3 regions of the Tardiphaga sp. 866_E4_N1_4 genome follow, and region 2 is predicted to be linked to each of the others. Evidence: predicted binding sites of a transcription regulator. Region 2 holds the regulator's gene; each other region holds the start of a gene.
What was found. The regulator PhoB, encoded in region 2, activates phosphate uptake and scavenging genes when phosphate is short. The targets are predictions, from matches to a motif close to TGTCATNNANCTGTCAT.
Positions count from the first base shown of each region.

Region 1 (7,229 bases), 1.6 Mb from region 2:
GAATGAGGCGGTGAAGCCGGCATCGTTACGTCGCCGGCTTCACCTCAACCACGTGGCCCATCTTGCGGCCGGGCTTCGGTGCGCCCTTGCCATAGAGATGTACGGTGGCGCCGGGGACGGTGAGCCACTTGCCGTAGTCAAGAATGTCGTCGCCGATCAGGTTGATCATGGTGACCTGGCCGTGGCGGACGGGTTTGGCGAGCGGCCAGCCGGCGATGGCGCGGATGTGCTGTTCGAATTGCGACACTGAGGCGCCATCGAGCGTCCAGTGGCCGGAATTATGCACGCGCGGCGCAATTTCGTTCACGACAAGCGTCGCGCTGTCCTTACCGGGCACGACAAACAGTTCGACGGCAAAGACGCCGACATAGCCCAGCGCAGTGCCGATCTTCTCGGCGATCTCGCGTGCCTTCGCGGCAAGCGCGTCAGAGATGTGCGCGGGCGCATAGGAGAATTTCAGGATGTGATCGCGGTGCTCGTTTTCGGTGACGTCGAAACATTCGACGTGACCGTCGGCGCCGCGTGCAGCGATGACCGAAACCTCGCGTTCGAACGGCACGAAGGCTTCAAGGATCGCGGAATTGGTGCCGAGATCCTTCCAGACCTGATCGAGATCGTCACCCTCGCGGATGATTGCCTGGCCCTTGCCGTCATAACCGAAGCGACGCGTCTTGATGACAGCTGGCAGACCGATCTTCTTGACCGCTGCATGAAGCTCGCCAGCGTTCGTAACGCCTGCGTAACCGGCCGTGCCGATACCCAGTGACGTTACAAAATCCTTCTCGGCCAGACGATCCTGCGTGGTCTGCAGGATTGTCTGTGCGGGCAGAACCGGGCGCCGCGCGTCGAGGATCATCGCGGTGGCGGCCGGCACGTTCTCGAATTCGTAGGTGATGACGTCGCAATCACTGGCGAACAGTTCGAGCGCCTCGACATCCGCATATTCAGCGCATGTCGCGTTCTGCACGACATCGAAAGCCGGCGAATCCGGATCCGGTGAAAAAACCTGACAGCGAAGGCCGAGGCGCGCTGCGGACATCGCCAACATGCGACCGAGCTGGCCGCCACCGAGAATGCCGATCGTATCGCCCGGCTTGAGAACCTTCGTCACCACAGCGCTCACGCCGCACCTTCCGGCTTTTCAGCCACGGCATCGGTCTGCGCCTTGCGCCAGGCGGCGAGCTTTGTCGCCAGTGCTGTATCGTGCAGCGCCAGCACGCTCGCTGCGAGCAGTGCCGCATTGATCGCGCCGGGCTTGCCGATGGCCAGCGTGCCGACGGGCACGCCGCCCGGCATCTGTACGATCGAATAAAGCGAGTCGACGCCGGATAGCGCCTTGGATTCCACGGGCACGCCGAATACCGGGAGTTCCGTCAGCGCCGCGGCCATGCCGGGCAAATGCGCAGCGCCGCCGGCACCGGCGATGATGATCTGGAAGCCCGCCGCCTTGGCGCCCTTGGCGAATGCGACCAGCCGGTCCGGCGTACGGTGGGCCGAGACGATGCGCGCCTCATGGGATACGCCGAGCGCGGTCAGCGTTTCGGCGGCGTGGCGCATGGTTTCCCAGTCCGACTGGCTTCCCATAATAATGGCGACGGGCGCGGTCATTCCGTATTTTCTTTCGCGAATCCAGAAAGATAGGCTGGAAATACAATGTCGTCCCCTTGCGTGGCAAGGAGCGTGGCAAACATGATCTCGTCTTGGTGAAGACTGGCAAGCCTTGTAACAAATCCCATGCAAAAGAAAACCCGAACGCCTGCTGCAAAGTCGGTCAAACGTTCCATGAAGCCGGCAGTTCGGGGTTCCAAGGCGTTGGTGTCGCTGCCGAAAAGCCGCGCGTCGGCGGCAGCGCTCACGATTCGGCGGCTGGAAGCGCAACTCACACAGGCGGAGGCGAAGATTGCCGAATTGCGCGCTTCGGCGGAAACCGATTTCCTGCTCGACATTCTCAACCGTCGTGGATTTGCCCGCGAGCTGACCCGCGCCGTGGCGATCGACCAGCTCACTTTCGTCTTCCGCGACATCAACGTGTCGGCTGGCGCCTCTGCAGGCGTCGCACTGCTGAGTCCCGATGTCGAGGGCGAAGCCGCGTTGGTTCAGGCCGACAAGGCGATGTATGTGCGCAAGACCGCGCGACGTGCGAAAGTGTAGTTAGCCGATCGTCGGCGTTGGCGCCTTTACAATGCGCTGAGGTCGCTTGGCACTTCGCCAAAGGCGCGGATCACCTGGGCGTCGCCGAACTCGCCGATCATCGGATCGCCGGTGCGGCTGAAGGCCAATGCGCCGATTGAACCTGGCGCACGGGACAATAGTTCGGCGCGGCGGATGGCGCCGGATGCGCTCTGACATTCCTCGGCGGCACCGGCTGCCGGCGAACCAGAGTCGTCGTGCAGGAAGGGCAGTGCGACATAATAGGTGATATCGGCCATGGTGCCCTCACGAGTCGATTGATCTCGGCGCAAGGATGTTCTTATTTTGTTCTTATTGTCAAGTTTCATTGTCAAGTTTCGACAGCGCCTCGTTTGCAGTCGCCCCATTCCGCTCAGGCCGCAATAGCTGGCTTGCGCAGTGCGAGCGTCACGTCGGCCAGCGCGAGCGCCATGGCGATCAATTCGCGGAGCCCAGCAGTTTTCACCGCACCACAATGCGATGCTGGCCAGAATTAAGTCTGGCTGTCGTGCCTACGATGCCGCGCGAAAAGAGCGGCGGCCGTCGCGAAGCAAGGTTTTGACGACTGGCGAGTTCAACGCCCAGCCTGCTGCATTCACCGCGAGTTAAAGAAAGCCGATCCATCGATCATCGCGCGTTGAGTTCGCAGTCCTGGCCGTTCTTCAACCCACAGCCACAGCGTGACGCATTGTCTCAGGCAATAATATCCGGGGTGATCTGATCTTCGATGAAGGAGATCCGGTCTTTCAGCTGAAGCTTCCTCTTCTTCAACCGTTGCAGTCGCAAAAGATCGGGTGCCGGTGAATGTTGCAAGGCATCGATAGCGGCGTCGAGGTCGCGATGTTCCTGCTGCAATCGGGCGAGTTCTAACGGGAGTTCGCGATCTTCGTCGTCGTTCATGTTTCTAGCTGACTGGATTCGCAAGTCATTTGCGAGGAATTTCTAGGATGACTATCGCCGGTGCAGGCGCACCACGCAAGCCGTCCGGTTCCATGTTTTTGCGGCGCGATCAGGTCACGATTCGTTTCACACGATACCTGAAACTCAAAATACACTTTTCAATACCCATCGACAGATGTCCACTGTCATGTAGAATTCATCGTCCAACCGAACGTATCCTGAGGTTCAATCCTACCGAGGAGTTTTCGAATGGCACTACAGGCGCATCTCGTCGAACTGGAACGCAAGCACAAAGTTCTCGAAAGCGAATTGCACGAAGCGCTCGTGCACCTGTCTACCGACGATCTCCGCATCGTCGAACTCAAGCGTCGAAAACTGATGGTCAGGGACGAAATCCAGCGTCTCAAAAATGGGGCCAGCGAAACGGTGCACTGATCAACGGCTGCACTGATCAGCGAACGATAAATCACAACATCGACATCGCCGTCTACGTCACTGCTTTCGCGTAGGTGCGATGACGTCTTCCCCTCATCCCGCGATAGGTTTGCGACGAAGCTCCAGTATTCGGTTGGCCTGGATCGCTTCGCCTGCAACCTTTCGCGTTTAATGTCCCGCCATCTCAGCCACGTAGTCCGCGATGGCCAGCGATGATGTCAGCCCCGGTGACTCGATGCCGAACAGGTTGATAAGGCCCGGCACGCCATGGGTCTGGGCACCCTGGATCATGAAATCCTGCACCGCGACTGCGGGCGGCACGATCTTCGGCCGCATTCCTGAATAGCTTGGCATTAATGCGCCGTCCGGCAGACTTGGCCAGTAGCGCCTGATAGCCGGATAGAACCTCTCTCCGCGTGCCGGATCGACCGTGTAGTCGATGTGATCCACCCACTCGACGTCAGGGCCGAAACGCGCCTGGCCGGCCAGATCGAGCGTCAGATGCACCCCGAGGCCGCCCGGTTCCGGCACGGGATAGATCAGCCGCGAGAACGGTGCTTTCGCATTGCAGCTGAAATAACAGCCTTTCGCCAGATAAGCGGGCGGTATCAGGTCGAGCGGCATGCCGTCGAGCATGCGGGCGATCGCGGTTGCGGACAGGCCTGCTGAATTGATCAGCATGTCGCAGGCTAGTGTCATCGGAGCCTCGCCGCCGACATCCAGCTCGAAACCGTCGGCGGTGACCCGGCCACGTTCCAGCGGCGCGAGGAATGCGAAGGCCGCGCCGGCGGCTTCCGCTTCACCGCGCAGCGACAACATGTAGCTGTGGCTATCGACGATTCCGGTGGAGGGTGACAACAGCGCGGCTTCGCAAGCCAATGCCGGCTCCAGCGCCCGTGCCTCTGTCCCGGATAATTGCTCGAGATCAGCGACGCCATTGGCTTCGGCATGCGCTTTGATCGACGCCAGTTTGGCGATCTCCTCCGGACGTGTGGCGACGATCAGTTTCCCGGAGTTGCGATGTGGGATGCCGCGATCGCGGCAATAATCATAGAGCGCCTGTTTTCCAGCGACGCAGAGCCGTGCCATCAGGCTTCCGGCCGGATAATAGATGCCGGCATGGATGACCTCGCTGTTGCGCGACGAGGTCACGGTACCAATCGCGTCCGCGGCCTCCAGCACGATGACCTCGCGTCCCGCTTCCGCCAGTCGCCGGGCGATCGCAAGACCCACGACGCCGGCGCCCACCACCACGCATTCAACCTTGTCCATGTCGCGTCCGATAGTTTGCTGCGCCGGTCAGCTGCGGTTCGACCTTGCGCATGTGGCGCATTAGTAAAACATTAAGCATCACAGCTAATTACCACCAAATTTCGCCGCATTCTGCAGGTGCGACGATACGCATTTACCTGATCCACATACCTGTAACCAAACACTCACGCTGCGAATACGCGGGTGTGTAATGACTGGCAAGATCGGGCGATCAGACAGCAAGGCGGCAGTGTCCGTCATCGCAGTCGCATGCCTTCTCGGCAGCATTGCCGGAGCCCACGCAGAATCCCCGGCGGTTCATTATATCAGTGAACTCGACCCGCAAATGATCTGGCAGATCCTCATCGGTGGATTTGTCGCGCTGGCATTTCTCGCCGCCATTGTGCTGTGGGTCGCCTCGGCGCTGCGCAATGTGCGTCGCGAGCAGCATCGTCGCAATGCGTTTGTCGGTTCTGCCCTCAATCATCTCGGCCAAGGCATCGTGATGCTCGACGACCAGAAGCGGGTCGTGTTTTGCAACGATCGCTATCTTGAGATCTACGACCTGACGCGCGCCGACATCACCAAGGATATTACCGGTCCAGAATTGCGTGAGTTACGCCGCCAGCGTGGCAAGCTCGATCTGGCCACCCAGAGCTTCTACGAGCAGACTGTTTCCGCCGGCGAGTACATTGCCGAAATGCCCGGCGGGCAATCCGTTCACGTCAAGTTCAGCCGGCTTCCCAATGGCGGCGCCATTGGCATTCATGAGGACTGCACCGAGCAGCGTTTCCTGCAGCGGGAGCTTGCGACCACCAAGCAATTCCTCGAATCTGTCCTTGATCACGTCCCGATCTGCGTCGCGGCCAAGACCATTGACGATGGCCGCTATATCTTCGCCAACCGGGCTTTCGAGACCTTCTCTCGGCTCTCGCGCGATAAGATCGTCGGCAAGCGACCGGATCAGATATTCTCCGCACAGTCTGCGAAAGCGATTGCCGAAGCCGATGCCCTGGCAGTGGAAACGCGCAGTCAGTGTCGCAGCGAGTTCAATGTGGAGATTGGCTCAGACCTCCGCACGCTGGATAGCAATCGCGTGATTGCCTTTAACGAACGCAATGAGCCGGCATTTCTGATTGCGCTGTTCGAGGATGTGACCGACCGCAAGTCGCTGTCCAAGGAACTGGAGAACGCCAAGAAATTCCTTGAGACCGTGCTCGACAACATTCCTGTGTCGCTAATGGTGCAACAGATCAGCACCGGTCGTTATCTGTTCGCCAACCGCGGCGCAGAGGTCATTTTGGGTCGCAAGCGCGAAGACGCTATCGGTCTGACCGTTCCCGAAATGCTTCGCCCGGAAGAAGCGAAGCTGATCGTCAGCCGGGATCAGGCGGCGATCAGGGGCCGAACACCGATTGCGGAAGAGCATCCGATCAGCACGCGCGACGGATTGCGGCTGTTCCTGACCCGGCGGGTCACCGTGCTCGACGAAGCAGGCGAGCCGCAATATCTGATCAAGACCCACGAAGATGTCACCGACCGCCGCCAGACCGAGGCGCGGATGGCGCATATGGCCTATCACGACGGCCTGACCGATCTGCCGAACCGCCCGGCCTTTTTGCAGGCTCTGTCGCAGATGATCGATGCCTGCGGCGAAACCTCGGAGGAATTCGCCGTGCTGTCGATCGATCTCGACGGCCTGAAGGAGGTCAACGATGTCTTCGGTCACGCCATCGGTGACAAGCTGCTGATCGAAGTGTCGCGTCGTGTCGATGCAGCCGTGGGCGGCGGAGTTGTGGCGCGGCTCGGCGGTGACGAGTTCGGCGTGATCATCGACGGCGCGCAGCCCGCGGCCGGGCTGTTGATCGCAGAGCGGATCTCCGCGGCCCTTGCGGAGGAATTCCCGATCGAGGGCAAATCGGTGCGGACAGGCGTCACCACGGGCATCTCGCTGTTCCCGCGCGACGGCCATGACCCGGCCGCGTTGCTGGCGAATTCCGGCGCGGCGCTGTTCCGTGCCAAGTCGCAGTCGCGCGGTTCGATCAGCATCTTCGAGCCGCAAATGGACCAGCAACTGCGCGATCGCCGCGTGCTGCATCAGGACCTCTCGGCCGCGATCCGCAATGGCGAATTGTCGCTGCACTACCAGCCCCAGGCACGCGCCGGCCAGACCGTGGTCGATGCCGACATTACGGGCTTCGAGGCGTTGGCGCGGTGGATTCATCCGACGCGCGGTTTCGTGCCGCCCGGAGACTTCATTCCGCTGGCCGAAGAAAGTGGCCTGATCGTCGAGATGGGTGAGTGGATCCTGCGTCAGGCCTGCCTTGAGGCCGCCTCATGGCCGGTCCCGCTGCAGATCGCGGTCAACCTGTCGCCCGCGCAGTTCATGCATGGTGATCTCGTCGGCCTCGTGCATTCGATCCTGCTCGAAACCGGCCTGCAGCCCGGTCGCCTTGAGCTGGAAATCACGGAGG
Region 1 is NZ_CP197242.1:3,103,065-3,110,293, reverse strand. It holds gene AB8B20_RS15175 (5-(carboxyamino)imidazole ribonucleotide synthase) at 26-1,111, opposite strand; gene purE (5-(carboxyamino)imidazole ribonucleotide mutase) at 1,120-1,608, opposite strand; gene AB8B20_RS15165 (hypothetical protein) at 1,605-1,784, opposite strand; gene AB8B20_RS15160 (hypothetical protein) at 1,783-2,151, shown strand; gene AB8B20_RS15155 (hypothetical protein) at 2,178-2,429, opposite strand; gene AB8B20_RS15150 (YdcH family protein) at 2,863-3,069, opposite strand; gene AB8B20_RS15145 (YdcH family protein) at 3,319-3,504, shown strand; gene AB8B20_RS15140 (NAD(P)/FAD-dependent oxidoreductase) at 3,673-4,776, opposite strand; gene AB8B20_RS15135 (sensor domain-containing protein) at 4,967-7,229, shown strand, end outside.
Region 1: a site for PhoB is predicted at 3,253-3,269, ahead of AB8B20_RS15145 (YdcH family protein). Genes of this name have one in related genera too.

Region 2 (7,229 bases):
CGGGCCTCAGCCTGTCGGGCGGTCAGCAGCAGCGCCTGTGCATCGCGCGCACCATCGCGGTTCGGCCGGAAGTGATCCTGTTCGACGAGCCGTGCTCGGCGCTGGATCCGATCTCGACCGCGAAGATCGAGGAGCTGATCGACGAGTTGAAGGATCAGTATACGATCGCGATCGTGACCCATAACATGCAGCAGGCTGCCCGCGTCTCCGACAGCACGGCCTTCATGTATCTCGGCGAGTTGATCGAGTTCGATCAGACCAACAAGATCTTCACGTCGCCGACCGACCGCCGTACCCAGGATTACATCACCGGCCGCTTCGGCTGACGCGACATATTCGCGGGAGGAATTTGAGATGGCTTTTGAACACACCACCAAGGCTTTCGACGACGATCTGCAGGAGCTGACCCGTCTCGTTGCCGAGATGGGTGGCCTCGCGGAACGGCAGATCGTCGAATCCGTCGATGCGCTGATCCGCCGGGACGTCGCGCTCGGTGCGCGCGTCGTCGCCACTGACTCCGAGATCGACCAGTTGCAGCGCACGATCGAAGAGCGCGCCGTGCTGACCATCGCCAAGCGCCAGCCAATGGCTGTCGATTTGCGCGAGATCGTCGGCGCGCTGCGCGTCGCCACCGATCTGGAACGCATCGGCGATCTCTCCAAGAATATCGGCAAGCGCGTCAATGCACTCGACAGCGACTTCCATCCGCTGAAGCTGATCCGCGGCCTCGAGCACATGACCGACCTCGTGACCACCCAGGTCAAGGCTGTGCTCGACGCCTATGCCGCACACGATCTGCCCGCCGCGATGACGGTGTGGAAGGGCGACGAGGAAATCGACGCGATCTGCACCTCGCTGTTCCGCGAACTCCTGACCTATATGATGGAAGACCCGCGTAATATTTCGTTCTGTATCCACCTGATGTTCTGCGCCAAGAATATCGAGCGGATCGGTGACCATGCCACCAATATTGCGGAAACCGTGTTCTACATGATCGAGGGCCAGCAGATCCTCGACAAGCGCCCGAAGGGCGACATGACCACATTCGCGAATACGCCGACGGCCTGAAGCATGATCAGGAAAAGTGGAAGCCAGTCTTCCGCAAGGATCATGATTTAAAGACTTGTCGGACGTCACTGAGGGTATTGATCAAGATGGCTGTGAATGCACGCATTCTGGTTGTGGAAGATGAAGAGGCACTAACGACGCTGCTTCGCTACAACCTCGACGCCGAAGGCTATGATGTTGAAACCGTCGCTCGCGGCGACGATGCCGACACCCGCTTGAAGGAGCGGGTGCCGGATCTCGTGGTGCTCGACTGGATGCTGCCGGGCCTGTCCGGCATCGAACTGTGCCGCCGCTTGCGCGCACGGCCCGAAACCAAGGCATTGCCGATCATCATGCTGACGGCGCGTGGCGAAGAGAGCGAGCGCGTTCGCGGTCTCGCCACCGGTGCCGACGACTACATCGTCAAGCCGTTCTCCGTGCCGGAGCTCCTGGCCCGCGTGAAGGGCCTGCTCCGTCGTGCAGCTCCCGAGCGTCTCGCTACCGTTTTGGCATTTGGCGACATCGAACTCGACCGTGATAAGCGCCGCGTCGTGCGCTCAAGCCGTCCGATCGATCTCGGTCCGACCGAATATCGCCTGCTGGAGTTCTTCCTGGAACATCCGGGCCGCGTGTTCAGCCGCGAGCAGTTGCTCGACAGCGTCTGGGGCCGCGACATCTATATCGACGAGCGCACCGTCGACGTGCATATCGGCCGCCTGCGCAAGCTGCTCAACCCCGCCGGTGAGCCCGATCCGATCCGCACCGTGCGCGGCGCCGGCTACGCGCTGGATGATCGGTTCGACAAGGCGGCGGAGTAGGTATCTTCCTTCTCCCCGCAAGCGGGGAGAGGTTAGAAGCCCCAAACAAAAAAATGCCCGGCTCATCGCCGGGCATTTTCATTTGGTTTAGATACTTTCCAGCTCAGCGCGTCGGCTTCGGCACCGCGCGGCGGCGGTCGCTGGCCGGCTGATAGGCGATGCGCGAGTGATGCGCGCAATAGGGGGCGCCGGCCAGGGCCTTGCCGCCGCAGAAATAGAAGTCCGCGCTCGACGGATCGCCGATCGGCCAATGGCAGGTGGCTTCGTTGAGTTCGACCAGCGACAGGCGCTGGCTGATCGGCACGATGTTGTCATAGGCGATCGGGTCGGGCTCGGCCTCGATCTCGTAGTTATGGGCCAATGCTGTGTTGCCACGGGCCATCGGGCGGGCGACGCGCACCATCTGCTGTGCCGGGCGCGCCTTGCGCTGCCGCGGAGCTGCCGAGGAGGGGCTCTTGGCACGGCCGGACAGGCCAAGGCGGTGCACCTTGCCGATCACGGCGTTGCGGGTCACGTTACCGAGTTCCGCAGCGATCTGGCTGGCGGAAAGGCCGCCTTCCCAGAGTTTCTTCAACTGTTCGACGCGATCGTCGGTCCATGTCATTACCGTCATCGCCGTTTTCCCTTCGTGAGCGCCGGCCTGACCGGGCAGCGCTGCGAGTTGAGACTTCAAAAATCCCTGCGGTCAGAATCCTTTAGCGCTCACCGGGCGCGAATTTCGCGTCCGGCTGTTACGCCGCACTGGATGTGTCAAAAGGATCTACCGCCGCACGAGATGTCGTATCCGACGAGGCAAAAGCTACAATATGCCGTGACTCGCGCGCAAGAGTCGGGCATGCCGCGTCCACATGCTTCTGCAAATAAAGCTGCAAAATCGGCTTTTTCTGCGACTCCGTGTGACTCGAAAGCCGCAGTGCGCGGTTGACAGTCTTCACAGCACACATAGAATAATGCCCACGTGCCGCCCGAGAAGGGCGGCACGTTTCGTTTCTAGGGTCCGTTGTTCGATTTCGCACAGTTGTCATCGACGCGGCCGCAGTCTTTTCGATCGGATCGGTTATGACCAGCAACGCAACGTCTTCGCCCCTCTCTCAGGCTCACTTGCTGCCTGTTTTCGCGCGTGCGGATGTCGCTTTCGAGCGCGGTGAAGGCGCGTGGCTGATTGGAACCGATGGCGAGCGCTATCTCGACTTCACCAGCGGCGTTGCCGTGAACGCGCTGGGCCATGCGCACCCACATATGGTCGCCGCATTGCAGGAGCAGGCCACCAAGCTCTGGCACATGTCGAACCTGTTCAAGAGCCCGGACGGCGAGCGCCTCGCCGCGCGGCTGTGCGAACAGAGCTTTGCCGACTTCGTGTTCTTCGCCAATTCGGGTGCGGAAGCGATGGAATGCGCGATCAAGGTGACCCGCCACTATCATTTCTCCAAGGGCCACCCCGAGCGCACGCGCATCATCACCTTCGAAGGCGCGTTCCATGGCCGCACCCTCGGCACGCTCGCAGCGACCGGCGCTGCCAAATATCTCGAAGGCTACGGCACGCCGCTCGACGGCTTCGATCAGTTGCCGCTCGGCGATATCGAAGCGGTGAAGAAGGCGATCGGTCCGAACACCGCCGGCATTCTCATCGAGCCGCTGCAGGGTGAGGGTGGCGTGCGTGCGCCGAGCAACGCGTTCTTCGGCGCGCTGCGCGAACTCTGCGACAAGAACGGCATCCTGCTGATCTTCGACGAAGTGCAGACCGGCATGGGCCGCACCGGCGAGTTGTTCGCCTATCAGCGCATCGGTGTGACGCCGGATGTCATGTCGCTGGCCAAGGCGCTCGGCGGCGGCTTCCCGATCGGTGCGTGCCTCGTCACGGCGGAAGCGGCCGAAGGCATGGCGCCCGGCTCCCATGGTTCGACCTTTGGCGGCAATCCGCTGGCGGTCGCTGCTGCGAATTCCGTGCTCGATATCATGCTGAAGCCCGGTTTCTTCGACCATGTGAAGAAGATGTCGCTGCTGCTCAAACAGAAACTCGCGGGCGTGGTCGACGGCCACCCTGATGTGCTCAGCGAAGTGCGCGGCGAAGGTCTGCTGATCGGCCTCAAGGCCGTGGTGCCGGCTGGTGATCTCGTGGCCGCATTGCGTGACGCGAAGCTGCTGACGGTTGGCGCCGGCGACAATGTCGTGCGCTTCCTGCCGCCGCTGATCGTCAGCGAGTCCGAGATCGAGCAGGCCGTGCAGCGGCTGGAACAGGCCTGCGTGGCCCTCGGTTCATCTGCCAAGACGCAGGGAGCCGCGTGATGAGCACGTCACCGCGGCACTTCCTCGATCTCACGGCCGTGCCGGCCAGCGAGTTGCGCAATATCATGAACGCGGCTGCCGCCATGAAGGCGAAGCTGAAAGGGCGGGATGGCTCGAATGCCGAGCCCGATCGTCCGCTCAAGAACAAGACGCTGGCGATGATCTTCGAGAAGCCCTCGACGCGCACCCGCGTATCGTTCGAGGTCGGCATGCGCCAGCTCGGCGGCGAAGTCGTGATGCTCACCGGCGCCGAAATGCAGCTCGGTCGCGGCGAGACCATTGCCGACACCGCACGCGTACTGTCGCGCTTCGTCGACATCATCATGATCCGCATCCTCAATCATGACTCGCTGATGGAGCTCGCGGAGAATGCGACGGTGCCGGTCATCAATGGCCTGACGCGGTTCTCGCATCCCTGCCAGGTGATGGCGGACGTGATGACCTATGAGGAGCACCGCGGCCCGATCAAGGGCCGCACCGTGGCCTGGACCGGCGACGACAACAATGTGCTGATGTCCTGGGCGCATGCGGCCGAGCGCTTCCAGTTCAAACTCAATATCGCGACACCGCCGCAGCTGTCGCCGAAGAAGCCGTTCAAGGACTGGGTCAAGGCGGCAAACGCGCCGATCACCTTCAGCGACGATCCCGATGCGATGGTGAAGGGCGTCGATTGCGTCGTCACCGACACCTGGGTGTCGATGGGCGACAAGGACGGCGAGACCCGCCATAACCTGTTGAAACCCTATCAGGTCAATGCGCGCCTGATGTCACTGGCCAAGCCGGACGCACTCTTCATGCATTGCTTGCCGGCGCATCGCGGCGAGGAGGTCACCGACGAGGTCATCGACGGTCCGCAGTCGGTGGTGTTCGACGAGGCCGAAAACCGTCTGCATGCGCAGAAGGGCATTCTGGCCTGGTGCCTCAACGCGGTGGCGTGAGGCGCGATCAGCGATCGAGTTCTGTCGCGGCCAGCTCGGCCACCTGAAAGTCGATGCTCGCCGGATCGTCGTCGCCGAGGAACCATGCGGCCGAGAGGCCGGTCCATGCCAGGACCCATTGCAGCAAGCGATAGCGATCGAGTTTGGCCGCGTCGCTGACGACCTCGACACGCCGCTGGAAACGGCCTGGCAAGGTTGAGACCGGGCGCGTGGGGTCCGAGAGATCCGGGTTGGTGAAAATGTTGGCGAAGTCGAAGCCGCGCTCGCCGATGATGTGCTTCGGATCGATGGCAAGCCAACCACGCTCCCCGAAGTCCAGCACATTGTCATGGTGGAGGTCGCCGTGCAGTACGGTCACCTCGCGCGGGTCGTCCAGCAAAGCGTTGGCCGTTTCGGAACAGCGACGTAACAGGCCGCCATGGGTCGCTGCGGCCGGCGCGAGTTCGCGGAACCAATGCTGCAGCGGTACCAGCGGAGGCGGCGATTTTTGCCTTGGCCGGTGCAACCGCGCCGCCACGGCGCACAGGATGCGCGAGGCTTCGTCGTCCTGTCCACCACGCGCCATGTCGGAGAGCGAGGCCGGCCCTTGTGCGCGTTCCATCAGCAACGCGTCGTCATGGCGGGCCAGAACCCGCGCGGCGCCGTCGCCGTCCCACCATTCCAGTACCGCGCTGCCGGCGCGTTCGTCCTCGCCCCTGGCCAGTTTCAGCATCGCCGGCTGGCCCCGATGCAGGACTGGCAGCAAATATCCGGCGTGGGAGGTAATGGCCGTGCCGTCCGGGACGAGGTGCCATCGCCTAAGGTAGGTTTCAAACATCGTTCGCTTATACTTGGTAGATATTTCATCCGAGCGGGGGCAAATCGTCGCCGGATGCCTTGTATTCGTTCGGACATTTGCCCCTTTGCGGGGTTTCGATTTCAGCTCCTCGCCCTTACATAGAGCGCCATGACCCCATCAAATCCAAATCTCCAGCCCGACGCCCCCATCCGCGCGCCGTCCTCCGTTCCGGTCGATGACGCGGTGCTGCCCTTCGAGGTTGCCCCGCTCGATCTGCGCGGGCGGCTGACGCGGCTTGGCCCGGCGCTCGACGAGCTGCTCGCCAAGCATGATTATCCCGCGCCGGTGGCCAAGCTGCTCGGCGAGGCCATCGTGCTGACCACGCTGCTCGGCTCCTCGCTGAAATTCGACGGCCGCTTCATCCTGCAGACCCAGACCGATGGTCCGGTGTCGCTGATGATCGTCGACTTCCGCGCGCCGGATAAAATGCGCGCCTATGCGCGGTTCGATGCCGAGCGCCTTTTGCCCGGTCTCGGCACCGCGGCGCTGCTCGGCAAGGGCCATCTGGCGATGACCGTCGATCAGGGGGCGGATATGAGCCGCTATCAGGGGCTCGTCGCGCTTGACGGCGGTACGCTGGAAGATGCCGCACATGAATACTTCCTGCGCTCCGAACAGATTCCGACCAAGGTGCGCCTCGCCGTCGGCGAGGAATGGCGCAGCGGCGAGGAAGGTGGCCCGACACATCGCTGGCGCGCCGGTGGCATGCTGCTGCAGTTCCTGCCAAAGGCGCCGGAGCGCGTGCAGCGCGACCTCCATGCCGGCGATGCGCCGGAGGGCGCGGAGGTGGATGCTGTGCCGGAAGATGACGCCTGGGTCGAGGGCCAGTCGCTGATTGGCACCGTCGAGGATGTCGAGCTGATCGATCCCGATCTGTCCGGCGAGCGGCTGCTGTATCGCCTGTTCCACGAGCGCGGCGTCCGCGTCTTCGCCTCATCGCCGCTGCGCGCGGAGTGTTCCTGCTCGCGCGATGCCGTGTCCGGCATGCTCAAGAGCTTCGAGCCGCAGGACCGCGCCGACATGGTCAAGGACGACAAGGTCGTCGTGACCTGCGAGTTCTGTTCGTCGGTGTATGAGTTCACACCGCAGGAAGCGGGCGTGGAATAGGCATTCGCCCGCGTCACGCCCCGCTGTCATTCCCCGGCACACCAATTGTTGCGGCGAGGAAACTCAATCCACACTCGTCATTCCGGGGCAGGACGGACCGCGAAGCGGACCGGACTGAGCCCGGAATCTCTAAGTGTTTTGCGGTGAACAGGTCGGGATTCCGGGTTCGCCTGCGCGAAGGCGCGCAGCCGCCCC
Region 2 is NZ_CP197242.1:4,659,979-4,667,207, forward strand. It holds gene pstB (phosphate ABC transporter ATP-binding protein PstB) at 1-326, shown strand, start outside; gene phoU (phosphate signaling complex protein PhoU) at 355-1,068, shown strand; gene phoB (phosphate regulon transcriptional regulator PhoB) at 1,161-1,865, shown strand; gene AB8B20_RS22530 (GcrA family cell cycle regulator) at 1,969-2,478, opposite strand; gene AB8B20_RS22535 (aspartate aminotransferase family protein) at 2,925-4,151, shown strand; gene argF (ornithine carbamoyltransferase) at 4,151-5,089, shown strand; gene AB8B20_RS22545 (aminoglycoside phosphotransferase family protein) at 5,097-5,906, opposite strand; gene AB8B20_RS22550 (Hsp33 family molecular chaperone) at 6,036-7,034, shown strand.

Region 3 (7,229 bases), 1.3 Mb from region 2:
CCGGCGCTGCACAAGACCCCGCCGGAGAAATCATGTCTGAAGCGACTGCCAACAAAATTCCCGTGACCGTGCTGACCGGCTATCTCGGCGCCGGCAAGACCACGCTGCTGAACCGCATCCTGTCGGAAAATCACGGCAAGAAATACGCTGTGATCGTCAACGAATTCGGCGAGATCGGCATCGACAACGATCTCATCATCGGCGCCGATGAAGAAGTGTTCGAGATGAACAACGGCTGCGTCTGCTGCACTGTCCGCGGCGACCTCGTGCGCATTCTCGACGGTCTCATGAAGCGCAAAGGCAAGTTCGACGCCATCATCGTGGAGACCACGGGTCTCGCCGATCCCGCGCCGGTGGCGCAGACCTTCTTCGTCGACGAGGACGTGCAGGCCCATGCGCGGCTCGACGCGGTGGTGACCGTGGCCGATGCCAAATGGCTGAGCGACCGCCTTAAGGATGCGCCGGAAGCCAAGAACCAGATCGCCTTCGCCGACGTCATCGTGCTGAACAAGATCGATCTCGTGTCGAAGGCTGAGCTCGCCGAAGTCGAGGCGCGCATTCGCGCCATCAACCCCTATGCGAAGCTGCACAAGACCGAACGCGCGCAGGTGAAGCTGTCCGATGTGCTGGAGCGTGGCGCCTTCGATCTCGATCGCATTCTGGAGATCGAACCGGAATTCCTCAATGCGGACGACGGTCACGATCATCATGACCACGATCACGGCCATCATCACCATCATGATCATGGCCACGGTGGTTTGAAGCACTATCACGACGAGGACATGCACTCGATGTCGCTGCGCACCGACAAGGCGCTCGATGCGTCGACCTTCATGCCCTGGCTGCAGGACCTGATGGCCAAGGAGGGCGGCAAGATTTTGCGCTCCAAGGGTATCCTGTCGTTCTCCGGCGACGACGACCGCTACGTGTTTCAGGGCGTGCACATGATGCTCGAAGGCGATCATCAGCGGCCGTGGAAGGACGGCGAGAAGCGCGAAAGCCGTCTTGTCTTTATCGGTCGCGATCTGCCCGAGCAGCTGATCCGCGACGGCTTCGAACGCTGCATCCCCGCCTGATGATGTCCGATTTCAATCCGCTGCAGGAGCAGGAATCCATCGTTTCGGTCACCGACCGTGTGTTGCCGGTGGCCATCGGTGCGTCGGTCACATCAGTGCATTTTCTCGGCGACAAGGCAGCCTTTGTCGGCGCCGAAGAGAAAGTCATGCTGGTTGATCCGGCAGGCGCGATGTCGCCGGTCGAGGTCGCGTTCGGTGGCATCCTGTGCTCGACCTCCGACGGCAAGCGCATCGTGATGGGCTGCGACGACGGCAAGGTCGTCGTGCTCGACCGCGACGGCACAGTCTCGACCTTTGCGACCGATACCAAGCGGCGCTGGATCGACAGCGTCGCGCTGCATCCCGACGGCGCTGTGGCGTGGTCGGCGGGCAAGACGGCCTTCGTGCAGGCGCCGAAGGGCGAAGTGAAATTCTTCGAGGTGCCATCGACCGTTGGCGGCCTTGCATTCGCGCCCAAAGGGCTGCGGCTCGCGATAGCCCACTACAACGGCGTGACGCTGTGGTTTCCCAACATGGCCGGCAATGCCGAAGTGCTGGAATGGGCCGGTTCGCATCTCGGCGTGACCTTCAGCCCGGACAACAAGTTTCTGGTCACCGCGATGCATGAGCCGGCGCTGCATGGCTGGCGTCTCGTGGACGGCAAGCACATGCGCATGACCGGCTATCCCGCACGCGTGCGCTCGATTTCCTGGAGCGCCGGCGGCAAGGGTCTCGCGACCTCGGGCGCCGATACGGTCATCATCTGGCCGTTTGCCAGCAAGGACGGCCCGATGGGCAAGGAGCCGGCGATGCTGGCGCCGCTCAAGGCCAAGGTCACCATGGTGGCCTGTCATCCCAAGCAGGACATCCTGGCCGCCGGTTACAGTGACGGCACTATCCTGATGGTCCGCATGACCGACGGCGCGGAAATTCTGGTGCGGGCCAACAAAGGGCAGCCCGTCAGCGCGCTGGCCTGGAATGCCAAGGGTACGCTGCTGGCTTTTGCCGATCAGGACGGCGACGCCGGGCTGCTGGAGCTGTAGTTCTTTCACCTCCCCTGTGGGGAGAGGGAGTTCACGACGGTCGGTGCGAGGCGGCATTGTCATCCGCCCGTCACTTCCTGTACGCATGCAGACATCATGCGATTTTTGGCAACATTCCAGACCTACGACTTCCTCGACACGCTGCTCAGCCTGGCCACGGCCTTTGTGCTGGGCACGCTGATCGGTGCTGAGCGACAATATCGCCAGCGCACCGCGGGCCTGCGCACCAATGTGCTGGTGGCGCTCGGGGCGGCCGCTTTCGTCGATCTGGCAATGCAGCTGCACGGTGCCGATGGCGCGGTGCGCGTGATCGCCTATGTCGTCTCCGGCATCGGCTTTCTCGGCGCGGGCGTCATCATGAAGGAAGGCACCGATGTGCGCGGCCTCAATACGGCGGCGACGCTATGGAGTTCGGCCGCGGTGGGCTCCTGCGCCGGCGCGGACATGATCGCACAGGCTATCGCGCTTACGTTTTTCGTGCTGGCCGGCAATACGCTGCTGCGGCCGCTGGTCAATGCGATCAACCGGGCGCCGCTGGACGCGAAGTCGTCGGAAGTGACCTATTACGTGCGGCTCACGGTCTCGCCCGAGGTGGTACCCGAGATGCGCGAGCGCCTGCAGGAGGCGCTGGAAGCCGCAAAATATCCGGTCGGCGATGTCGATGTGATTGAGCAGAGCGACACCCAGCAGGAGATCGTCGCCACGCTGGTCTCGACGGCCGTCGATCCCAAGGAGCTGGATGCCGTGGCCGCCCGGCTCGAGGCGTATGCCGGCGTGCGCAACGCCACATGGGACGTCAGCACCAAGGACTAGTCGTCCAGAAGAAGTCCAGGGCGCCATCGGCGATCTGCGACTTTCCGGCTCGGGAACTTTGGCGGGCGGCTCCCGTTGTCACCGCACATTAACTGCGGTGGATGCCATGATCCCGACGACCCAGACGCGCGTGTTCCGGACCTATTTCACGATCGCGATCTTGGCGACCGCAGCAGGATTGGGCGCATCGACGTCGGCAATGGCGCGGCTCACGCTAACGCCGCCATCCGCTCGATTTGCCCAGGCGACGCCGCCGCTGCAGTCGACGCCGGGTGCCGAAAACAAGCCGTCGGCCCCCGCAGAACCCGCGACCACTGGCCAGCGCCCGCAGGAAACGCCGCCGCAGCCGGCGCGTCCGGATGCAGAAGCACGCGATGCCGGCGCCAAGCCGGCACTGCCGCCGGCGCCGGCGGAGAAAACGGCGCCGCCGATTACGGCGAAGTAGTCATACGCTGAGCGAGCGATGCGTTCAGACGGTGTTGGGATCCAGCAGCGCCAGCGTGATCCAGTGCGCTTCTAAAGCCGGTTTGGTCACGCCTTCCACTTCGATAACCGCATCCCAGGCCGATTGCAGCGAAACCACGCGTTCGGTCAGCTTGACCAGGCGAAACTTGCCGCGCACCCGCGTGCCGGATTTGACCGGACTGTTGAACCGCACGCGCTCGAAGCCATGGTTGACGCCCATCCGCGTTCGCTCGACGCCCGGCATCGCATCGACAGCCAGCGTCGACAGCAATGACAGCGTTAGAAATCCATGGGCGATCGTACCGCCAAACGGCGTCTCAGCCTTGGCGCGCTCGGGATCGGTGTGGATGAATTGATGATCGCGGGTGGCGTCTGCAAACGTATCGATCATCGTCTGATCGACCATCAGCCATTCCGACACGAGTTCGGGTCCGTTGAGCAGCTTGCGATATTGTTCCAGCGGAATCAGCTTGGCGCGGATCGCTTCCATTTCGGCTGCACGTCTCTCGTCTGACACTCCGGCTTCCCAATATTTGCGCCCGTCATGGACGGCGTTTCAAACGGCCCTTTTTAAGCTCATATGTCATCGTGGTCTCGTGTTTTCACGTGTCCACGGCGGCTGGCTGGGCAGGTGCCTGCAATCTTGTCTCGCCAGCTTCACCAGTCGCCTCCATACTCCCTGCGCACGAGATCACAGGGGTGCTTCATGAAAATCGACGACGTTCGCAACAACGCCTATTCGATGCCGCTGACCAATCCGTCATTCCCGCGCGGGCCCTACAAATTCTACGACCGCGAATATTTCATCATCAGCTATCGCACCGACATGGACGCGCTGCAGGCCGTGGTGCCGGAGCCGCTGGAGATCGTCGATAACATCGTCAAATACGAATTCATCCGCATGCCGGACTCCACGGGCTTCGGCGACTACACCGAAACCGGGCAGGCGATTCCGGTCCGCCTCAACGGTGTCGAGGGCGTCTATATCCACTCGATGTATCTCGACGACGATGCGCCGATAGCCGGTGGCCGCGAGCTGTGGGGCTTCCCGAAGAAGCGCGCGACGCCGAAGATCGTGGTCGAAAGCGACGTGCTGGTCGGCACGCTGCATTACGGCTCGGTGCTCTGTGCGTCCGGCACCATGGGCTACAAGCACCGGCCGGTGGATCATGACACGGTGATGCACGCGCTGCAGGTGCCGAACTTTATTCTGAAGATCATCCCGCATGTCGACGGCACGCCGCGCATCTGCGAGCTGGTGCGCTATCACCTGGAAGAGATCAATCTGAAGGAAGCCTGGACCGGACCTGCGGCACTCGGGCTGTTCCCGCATGCGCTCGCGGATGTGGCGCGGTTGCCGGTGAAGGAAGTCGTGTCGGCGCTGCACTTCAAGTGCGACCTGACGCTGGGATTGGGCGAAGTGGCGTTTGATTATCTGGCGAAGTGAGCTGTCCAGGGCCTCCTCACACGCCGACGTCATACGCGGGCTTGACCCACGTATCCACCTTTCTGCACCGTCCAACGAAGATGGATGGCCGGGTCAGGCCCGGCCATGACGTGGAAGAAGGCAGAGCCTCCCCATAAAATGCGAAGGTACAAAAAAGGCGGCAGTGTCTGACACTGCCGCCTTCGTCGTTACTCATTCAGGCTGAGCACTCAGCTCAGCGCACCAGCACGTTCTTGAACTGCCACGGGTCGCTCGTGTCGATATCTTCCGGGAATAGGCCCGGGCGACCTTCGAGCGGCGTCCAGTCGGTGTAGTAGCCCTTCACCGGGCCGAGATAGGGTGTCTGGATCTCCAGCAGACGCTCGAAGTCGATCTCGTCGGCCTCGACGATGCCTTCGGTCGGGTGCTCCAGCGCCCAGACCATGCCGCCGAGCACGGCCGAGGTCACCTGCAGGCCGGTGGCGTTCTGATAGGGCGCGAGTTCACGCGTCTCCTCGATGGAGAGCTGTGAGCCGAACCAGTAGGCATTGTTGTCGTGGCCGTAGAGCAGCACACCGAGTTCGTCGATACCGTCGACGATTTCGTTTTCGTCGAGGATGTGGTGCTTCGTCTGCATCTTGCCGGAGCCGAACATCTCGTGCAGCGACAGCACCGCATCGTCCGCCGGGTGATAGGCATAGTGGCAGGTCGGCCGGAACACCGCGGTGCCCGACGCGTCACGCACCGTGAAATAATCGGAGATCGAGATCGACTCGTTGTGGGTGACGAGGAAGCCGTATTGCGCGCCGCGCGTCGGGCACCAGGTGCGCACGCGCGTATTGGCGCCGGGCTGCATCAGGTAGATCGCAGCGCCGCAGCCGGCCTCATGGGTGTGTGCATTCTCCGGCATCCACTTTTCATGGGTGCCCCAGCCGAGTTCGGACGGCTGCACGCCTTCCGAGAGGAAGCCTTCGACCGACCAGGTGTTGACGAAGACCTCCGGCGGCTTCGGCGACTTGGAGCGTTGCGTGTCGCGCTCAGCGATGTGGACGCCCTTGATGCCGGCCTGCCGCATCAGGTCCGCCCATTCGGCCTTGGTCTTCGGCTGCGGGGCATTGAGCTTCAGGTCGGAGGCGACATTCAGCAGCGCCTGCTTGACGAAGAAGGAGACCATGCCGGGATTGGCGCCGCAGCAGGAGACCGCCGTGGTCGAGCCGGGCTTGCGGGCCTTCTTGGCGGCCAGCGTCGTTTCGCGCAAGGCGTAGTTGGAGCGCGCTTCGGCGCCCTTCGATGCGTCGAAATAGAAGCCGAGCCAGGGCTCGTTGACCGTGTCGATGTAGAGCGCGCCAAGTTCGTTGCAGAGCTCCATGATATCGACCGAGCCGGTATCGACCGACAGGTTGACGCAAAAACCCTGGCCGCCGCCCTCAGTGAGGAGCGGCGTCAGCAGTTCGCGATAATTCTCCCTGGTCAGCCCCTGCTGGATGAAGCGCAGACCATGCTTGTCGCACAGCGCCTTGCGGCCTTCATCCTTGGGGTCGAGCACGGTGATGCGCGACTTGTCGTAGTCGAGATGCCGCTCAATCATCGGCACCATGCCTTTGCCGATCGAGCCGAAGCCGACGATCACGATGGGGCCAGTGATCTTCGCGTAGATCGGCGAGGCGGGGGATGAGGACATCAGCTTCTAACTCCAGACAGGATCAAGATGAACGCGCTGCGTCGTGCGCGGTTGGGAAAGGACAGTGACGATGTGACATCAGAATGAAATTTCGGGAATGAAATCTCGATGCCGGTATTAAATGCAGCTCAGCGCCGTATGCCGACTGAGAGAACGGTCAGCGAACGTGGTTCCCCCGAGGGCGTCTCGAATGTAATGGACTGCCCCGCAGAAAGGCCGATAAGCGCGGCTCCGATCGGGGTCAATACCGAAATTCGCCCGGCGTCCACGTCGGCAGAGGTCGGATAGACCAGTGTGACGTGCTTTTCCTGCCCGCTGATATCGTCGCGGAACGTCACATCGGACTCCATGCCGACGATTCCGGGCAATGGATGAGTGTCGGGCACGATCGTCGCGCGCTCAACTTCGCCGGCCAGAAAGTCGGCGGTCACGGGGGACTTCTCTGCAGCGGCCTCGGCCAGTACGCCGAGACGCTCACGGTCGCTGCGGCGGAGTGTGATGGGCGGCAGCTCAGTGCGAAGGGAATGGATCATGGGTTTCACAGCCAAATGACGCCCGGCGCGCAAAGCGCCCGAGCATGCCAAGAATGATGAGGATGCTGAAATCGAACAAGCCCGGACGGCACGCGCGCGTGCGCCCGGGTCACATTCCTGCTTGAAGGTGACCGGCGCGGAGCAGTAAGCGGTTGCGGGGCAGGTTCGTCATGATGGCCGAAACCTATGTATCCTGCAGTGAAAGTCAACCGG
Region 3 is NZ_CP197242.1:3,392,013-3,399,241, reverse strand. It holds gene AB8B20_RS16590 (CobW family GTP-binding protein) at 33-1,076, shown strand; gene AB8B20_RS16585 (WD40 repeat domain-containing protein) at 1,076-2,098, shown strand; gene AB8B20_RS16580 (MgtC/SapB family protein) at 2,195-2,911, shown strand; gene AB8B20_RS16575 (hypothetical protein) at 3,018-3,356, shown strand; gene AB8B20_RS16570 (MaoC family dehydratase) at 3,381-3,866, opposite strand; gene AB8B20_RS16565 (acetoacetate decarboxylase) at 4,083-4,823, shown strand; gene AB8B20_RS16560 (homospermidine synthase) at 5,038-6,483, opposite strand; gene rnk (nucleoside diphosphate kinase regulator) at 6,612-7,016, opposite strand.
Region 3: a site for PhoB is predicted at 3,958-3,974, ahead of AB8B20_RS16565 (acetoacetate decarboxylase). Genes of this name have one in related genera too.